2 linked regions of the Variovorax sp. PBL-E5 genome follow. The protein of the gene in region 2 interacts with the protein of the main gene of each other region in a pairwise test. Links are inferred from orthologs where the notes say so. Each region holds a gene or a part of one and is shown on either strand. Other genes may lie near its edges. The genes, in order: bioB and WDLP6_RS25495.

Region 1 (3,084 bases), 2.1 Mb from region 2 along the record:
GCCATTCCACTGCGCGACGCCATCGGCCGCTCGCAAGCCCGGCCAGCGCCGCAGCAGCGCACCGAACACCGCCTGCGCCTCCATGCGCGTGAGCGCCGCGCCGATGCATGCATGCGGCCCCGAGCCGAAGGACAGCGAGCCCACGTCCTCGCGCGCGACATCGAGCGCATCCGGATGCGCATGGCGCGCCGGATCCCGGTTGGCCGCACCGATCAGCGCCACCACCAGATCGCCCCGGCGCAGCAGCTGCCCGTGCAGCACCAGATCGGTCGCCACCCGCCGGCCCGTGTACTGCACCGGGCTGTCATAGCGCAACAGCTCGCGCACCGCGCCGGGCAGCAAGGCCGGCTCGCGCTGAAGGCGCTGCCACTGCGCCGGATGGTCCAGCAAGGCCTTCAACCCGTTGCCCAGCAGATTGCGCGTGGTCTCATGGCCCGCGAACAGCAGCATCGCGCACTGCGCCAGCAACTCGGCGCCGCCCTCGATCCGGCCCGCCGCTTCGGCCTGCGCCAGCAGGCTCAGCAGGTCGTCGCCGGGATGGCGCCGCTTGTGCGGCAGCGCTTCCTCGAAATAGCGCGTCATCGCCAGCAGGCTCGTCTGCGCACGCCGCGCGAGTTCGCGCGTCGGTGCCGGTGCGCCGATGAAGGCCGACAGATCGTCGGACCAGGCCGCGAAAGCCTCGTGCGTCGCCGCCTCGATGCCCATCAGCCGGGTCATCACGCGCATCGGCAGCGGCCGCGCCACGGCCTGCATGAAATCGAAGCCGGACTGGCCTTCGACGGCATCCAGCAAATCGTCGATGGCCTGTTCCATGAACGGTGCCAGCCGCTGCAGCAGCTCGGGCCGGAAGCCCGCGTTCATCAGCTTGCGCAGCCGCGTGTGATCGGGCGCATCGACGAAGAGCATCGCGCGCGCGAAGACCTGCTGGAAGCGCGACAGCTCGCCCGGCACCGCCTCGGCGTTGCGGACCCAGCCGCCCGTGCGCTGCGCCGAGAAGCGCGCATCGCGCAGCACCTTCTCCACGTCCGCATGGCGCGTGAGCAGCCAGGCGCCGCCGAAGAACTCCTCGCTCCAGTGGACCGGCCCGGCCTCGCGCAGCGCGTGGTAGGCGGGATAGGGGGCGGCCAGGAAGGCGGCGTCGACGATCGGGTGCCTCAACGCCGCGAGCGGCGCATCGAGGACTGCGCTCATGAAGCCTGGGCGCTGCGCTCGGCCGGCCGCTCGCCCTGCACCTTCAGGCCCAGCCGCTCGAACAGCGCCCGGTCGCGCTCGGCCTGCGGGTTGCTGGTGGTCAGCAGCTTGTCGCCATAGAAGATCGAGTTGGCGCCGGCCGCGAAGCACAGCGCCTGCAAGGCCTCGTCCATCTGCTCGCGCCCGGCCGACAGGCGCACCATCGTGCCCGGCATGGTGATGCGCGCCACAGCAATCGTGCGCACGAATTCGAAGGGATCGAGCGCCGGCGTGTCCGCCAGCGGCGTGCCCGGCACCGCCACCAGGTTGTTGATGGGCACCGATTCCGGATAGGGATCGAGGTTGGCCAGCTGCGCGATCAGGCCGGCGCGCTGCACCCGGCTCTCGCCCATGCCGACGATGCCGCCGCAGCAGACGTTGATGCCGGCCTCGCGCACATGGCCCAGCGTATCGAGCCGGTCCTGGTAGGTGCGGGTGCTGATGATGCTGCCGTAGAAGTCGGGGGCGCTGTCGAGGTTGTGGTTGTAGTAGTCCAGGCCCGCATCCTTCAGGGCCTGCGCCTGTTCGGCTTCGAGCATGCCCAGCGTCATGCAGGTCTCCAGGCCGAGGGCGCGCACCTCGCGGACCATCTCGGTCACCTTCTCCATGTCGCGCTCCTTGGGGCTGCGCCAGGCCGCGCCCATGCAGAAGCGCGTGGCGCCCTGGGCCTTGGCGGCCTGGGCGGCTTCGAGCACCTCGGCCACCGGCATCAGCTTGCTGGCTTCGACACCGGTGTCGAAGTGGGAGGACTGGGGGCAGTAGCCGCAGTCCTCGGCGCAGCCGCCGGTCTTGATGGACAGCAGGGTCGAGAGCTGCACTTCGTTGGCGTCGAAGTGCGCGCGGTGCACCTGCTGGGCGCGGAACATCAGGTCCATGAAGGGCAGCGCATAGAGCGCTTCGACATCGGCGACCGACCAGCGCGGGGGCGCCGACGGCGCCACGGCGGCTCGGGGGATGGACTTGCGCAGCGTGTCGACGGGGATGGAGGCGAGCGTGGTCATGGGTTCCTTCAGGAAGAAAAGAGGCAAGAGCTTGAAGCAAGGACGCCGTGCAGGGCGGCGATATCCAGATGAGCGGCCACGGCCGCCGGCGACGGGTCGGCCAGCCAGGGCACGACGCCCAGGCAGGGCGCGCCATGCCGGCGTTCGAGTTCATGGCGCAGCGCGGCCACGTTGTCGTCGGCCCAGGGCATGTCGCGCACGACGCGGTTGCCGACCCAGCCGGCCAGCCTGAGGCCGCGCGAACGAATGGCCTCGGCCGTGAGCAGCGCATGGCTGATGCAGCCCAGGCGCAGGCCGACGACCAGCACCACAGGCAGACCGAGGTCGCGGGCGAGGTCGGCGGTGTCCCAGTCGGCACCGAGCGGCACGCAGAAGCCGCCGACGCCTTCGACCACCAGCACGTCGGCACGCGCGGCCAGGGCACAGGCCGCATCCAGCAGGGCGCGGCGGTCGATGGCGCGGCCTTCGAGCGCGGCCGCGATGTGCGGTGCGCAGGCGGCCTCGAACTGCATCGGGCCGACCTCGGCATCGGTCAGCGGCAGCGAGCCGGCATCGCGCAGCGCGCGCACGTCCTCGTTGACGCGCTGGCCGTCGATCAGGTCGATGCCGGCGGCCACCGGCTTGAGGCCGGCCGAGCGCCGGCCTGCCTCTGCGAACACATGCAGCAGCGCCGCGCTGATGCGGGTCTTGCCGATCTCGGTGTCGGTGCCGGTGACGAAGCAGCCGTGCAACGCAAGGGCCTGGTTCATGCCGTGGCCTCCGACAACAAGGCATCGGCTGCGTGCGACAGGCCATCGACCAGGCGCTGCACATCCTGCGGCGTGTGCGCGGCGCTGAGCGTGATGCGCAGCCG
Region 2 (3,278 bases):
GCGCACGAAGATCCGGCGCGGCGCTACACCGCGGCGGTCAGCTGCGGTGCGATCTACGTGGTGATCGGGCTGTTCGGCGCCGCGGTCACGGGCATCCTGACCGCGTTCCCGAAGGAACTGGTCATCGCCATCGCGGGGCTGGCGCTGCTCGGCACCATCGGCAGCGGCCTGGCAGCGGCGGTGCGCGACGAATCGCATCGCGAAGCCGCGCTGATCACCTTCCTCGTCACGCTGTCGGGCATCACCATCGCGGGCGTCGGCTCCGCGTTCTGGGGCGTGGTGGCGGGCGCCGTCGCGCTCGGCATCCAGCAGCTCGGCCGCAGACCCTTTGCCAGCAGGGAAATCGCCATCGGCGGCAAGATCGAGCCCGACGCCCGCGCCGCTGCCGACGCGACGCCCTCCACGCCGACCGGCGGAAAGACCTTCTGATGCACATCCTCTTCGTGGCCGACCCGCTCGACCTGTTCAAGATCTACAAGGACAGCACCTTCGCGATGATGCGCGAGGCGCAGCGCCGCGGCCATCGCATCGCGGCCTGCGTGCCGCAGGACCTGCAATGGTCCTCGGGCAAGCCGGTGAGCGCGACGGTGCAGCAGATCACCCTGACCGGCGATCCGCACGACTGGTACCACGAGGACCTGCGCGAATCGATGGCGCTGAAGGATTTCGACGTCGTCGTGATGCGCAAGGACCCGCCCTTCGATGCCGAGTACATCTACGCCACCCACCTGCTCGAACAGGCCGAGCGCGAAGGCGCGCACGTCGTCAACAAGCCGCGCGCGCTGCGCGACCATCCCGAGAAGCTGGCGATCATGGAGTTCGCGCAGTTCACGACGCCGACCCTGGTCACGCGCAGCGCCTCGGCGGTGCGCGATTTCCACGCCGAGCACGGCGACGTCATCCTCAAGCCGCTGGACGGCATGGGCGGCATGGGCATCTTCCGCGTCAAGGCCGATGCGCTGAACCTGGGCTCGATCGTCGAGACGCTCAACAAGGACGGCGCGGAGACGATCATGGTGCAGCGCTTCGTGCCCGAGATCACCGAGGGCGACAAGCGGGTGCTGGTGATCGGCGGCAAGCCCGTGCCCTTCAGCCTCGCGCGCATTCCGCAGGGCACCGAGGTGCGCGGCAATCTGGCGGCCGGCGGCAAGGGCGTGGCGCAGCCGCTGAGCGCGCAGGACCTGCGCATCGCCGAGGCGATCGGGCCGGTGCTGCACGCGCGCGGCTTGCTGCTGATCGGGCTGGACGTGATCGGCGGCTCGCTGACCGAGATCAACGTCACCAGCCCGACCTGCTTCCAGGAGATCACGGAACAGACCGGCTTCGACGTGCCGGCGATGTTCATCGACGCGCTCGAGGCGACCCTACCCTCGAAAAGCTAGTGGGTTAGCCGGCGCGCTGCCCGTCGACGAACACGGCGAGCTCCTGCGGCGCGAATGCGGTCCAGGTCTCGTTGGTCGTGAGCGGCGCGGTCACCACCACGGCGACGCGATCGTCCGGCGTGGTGTGCTGCGCGAAGTCGATGCTGAGGTCTTCGTCGGACAGCTCGGCGGTCACGAAGGGATGCTTGCGTTCGACATACCAGAGGTTCGTCGACGCATGGGCCCAGAGCGCCTGGCCGTTCGAGAGCATGAAGTTGAAGGTGCCGTGGCGCGCGAAGCGCGGCGCCAGTTCGCGCAGCGTGAGGGTCAGCTCCGCGATGCTCGGCACGCCCGCATGCGACTTGGCCAGTTCCTGCATGAGCCAGCAGAACGCATGCTCGCTGTCGGTGCTGCCGACCGGGCGGAAGCTGCCGTGCAGGCGCGGGCGGAAGTCCTTCAGGTCGCCGTTGTGGGCGAACACCCAGTAGCGGCCCCATAGCTCGCGAACGAAGGGGTGGCAGTTCTGCAGGTTCACCGCGCCCTGCGTGGCCTTGCGGATGTGGGCGACGACGTTGCGGCTCTGGATCGGGTAGCGCCGGATCAGCTCGGCCACCGGCGACTCGCAGGCCGGCTGATGGTCGACGAAGTGCCGGAGGCCGCGGTCCTCGAAGAAGGCGATGCCCCAGCCATCGGCGTGATGGTCGGTGCGCCCGCCGCGCTGCGCGAAGCCCGTGAAGCTGAAGGTCACGTCGGTGGGCGTGTTGCAGTTCATTCCAAGCAGCTGACACATGGGGTAGAGCTTACCCCCAGGCTTGCCCACTTCGTGTGGCCGCCCACCCCCTTTCAGGGGGCGCAGCCCGCGAACGCGGCGCGCTGCGCGGCCGACGAGAGAGCGATGGCGCTGCTACCTGGCTGGCAGGGCATCGGGGTTGCGCGGGGTCTTTTCTCGCAGCTGCCACGCGGCGCAGATCGCGAGCGCGCACAGGGCGGCCAGCAGGCCGAAGACTTCGTCGAAGGCCGCCAGGCGCTCGGCGCTGGAGTCGGCGTTGGCGAACGAGTCGCCGTGCGCCGCGAGCCGCCATTCGAGGACGACCGCGCACAGGCTCACGCCCGCGGCGCCGCCCAGCATGCGCAGGAAGTTGATCGCGCTCGCGCCCTGCGGAATCAGAGCCTTCTCGAGCGGGCGCATCGCGCCGAGGTTGAGCGACGGCAGGATGAAGCCGAGCCCGATGCGGCCGACGGTGGCGAAGAGCGCCAGCAGCCACACGCCGCTGCCCAGGTGCAGCACCGTCATCAGCGCGAACGAGGCGGCCAGCAGCGCGAGGCCGATGCTCACCAGCGCCCACGTCGGCTGCCGGTCGGCCAGCCGGCCGACCCCGGCGATCGTCAGTGCCAGCACGATGCCGGCCGGCAGCAGGATGGTGCCGACCAGCGAGGCCGAGAGCTGCAGCCCGACCTGCATGTAGACCGGCAGCAGGTAGGTCGATCCGAACAGCGCGGTGCCGTAGATGAAGGCGACCAGGCTGCCCATCGCGAACTGCCGGTGCTGGAACAGCGCGAGGTTCATCAGCGGCGTGCCGCCCGCGGCGGCGAAGCGCTTCTGCCAGGCCAGGAAGGCGGCGAAGGCCACCAGCGCGCCGGCCAGCAGCAGCGCCGCGCCGAGCGGTGCATCGCCGCGCAGCTGCACGAGGCCGTTGAGCAGGCACAGCGTGCCGACGGTGCCGAGCGTGAGGCCGCGCCAGTCGAGCCCGTCGCTGGGCGCTGCCACCACGCCGCCCGGCGCGGTGGTCGGCACGAACTTGTAGGCCAGCCAGATCGAGACCAGGCAGAAGGGCACGACCATGAAGAAGATCGAGCGCCAGCCGAACAGATCGACCAGCACGCCGCCGATGCTCGGCCCGATCGCCGGTGCCAGCA

The links.
Region 1: the proteins of WDLP6_RS25495 (region 2) and bioB interact in binary tests that used the Escherichia coli proteins (3 or more experiments, as listed by UniProt). The link is inferred for Variovorax sp. PBL-E5 from one-to-one orthologs.

The regions. Positions count from the first base shown.
Region 1 is NZ_LR594671.1:3,080,076-3,083,159, reverse strand. What follows is about bases 210-2,982. They hold bioB (biotin synthase BioB), read right to left. Parts: upstream 2,232-2,982; coding sequence 1,188-2,231; downstream 210-1,187. Other genes in these bases: bioF (8-amino-7-oxononanoate synthase), read right to left, coding at 2,977-2,982; bioD (dethiobiotin synthase), read right to left, coding at 2,240-2,980; WDLP6_RS15005 (cytochrome P450), read right to left, coding at 210-1,191. In the rest of the region: more of WDLP6_RS15005, read right to left, coding at 1-209; more of bioF, read right to left, coding at 2,983-3,084. UniProt on the Escherichia coli protein: Catalyzes the conversion of dethiobiotin (DTB) to biotin by the insertion of a sulfur atom into dethiobiotin via a radical-based mechanism.
Region 2 is NZ_LR594671.1:5,229,678-5,232,955, reverse strand. Bases 270-3,236 are described here. They hold WDLP6_RS25495 (class II glutamine amidotransferase), read right to left. Parts: upstream 2,152-3,236; coding sequence 1,387-2,151; downstream 270-1,386. Other genes in these bases: WDLP6_RS25490 (MFS transporter), read right to left, coding at 2,266-3,236; gshB (glutathione synthase), read left to right, coding at 429-1,382; WDLP6_RS25505 (benzoate/H(+) symporter BenE family transporter), read left to right, coding at 270-429. Outside these bases: more of WDLP6_RS25505, read left to right, coding at 1-269; more of WDLP6_RS25490, read right to left, coding at 3,237-3,278.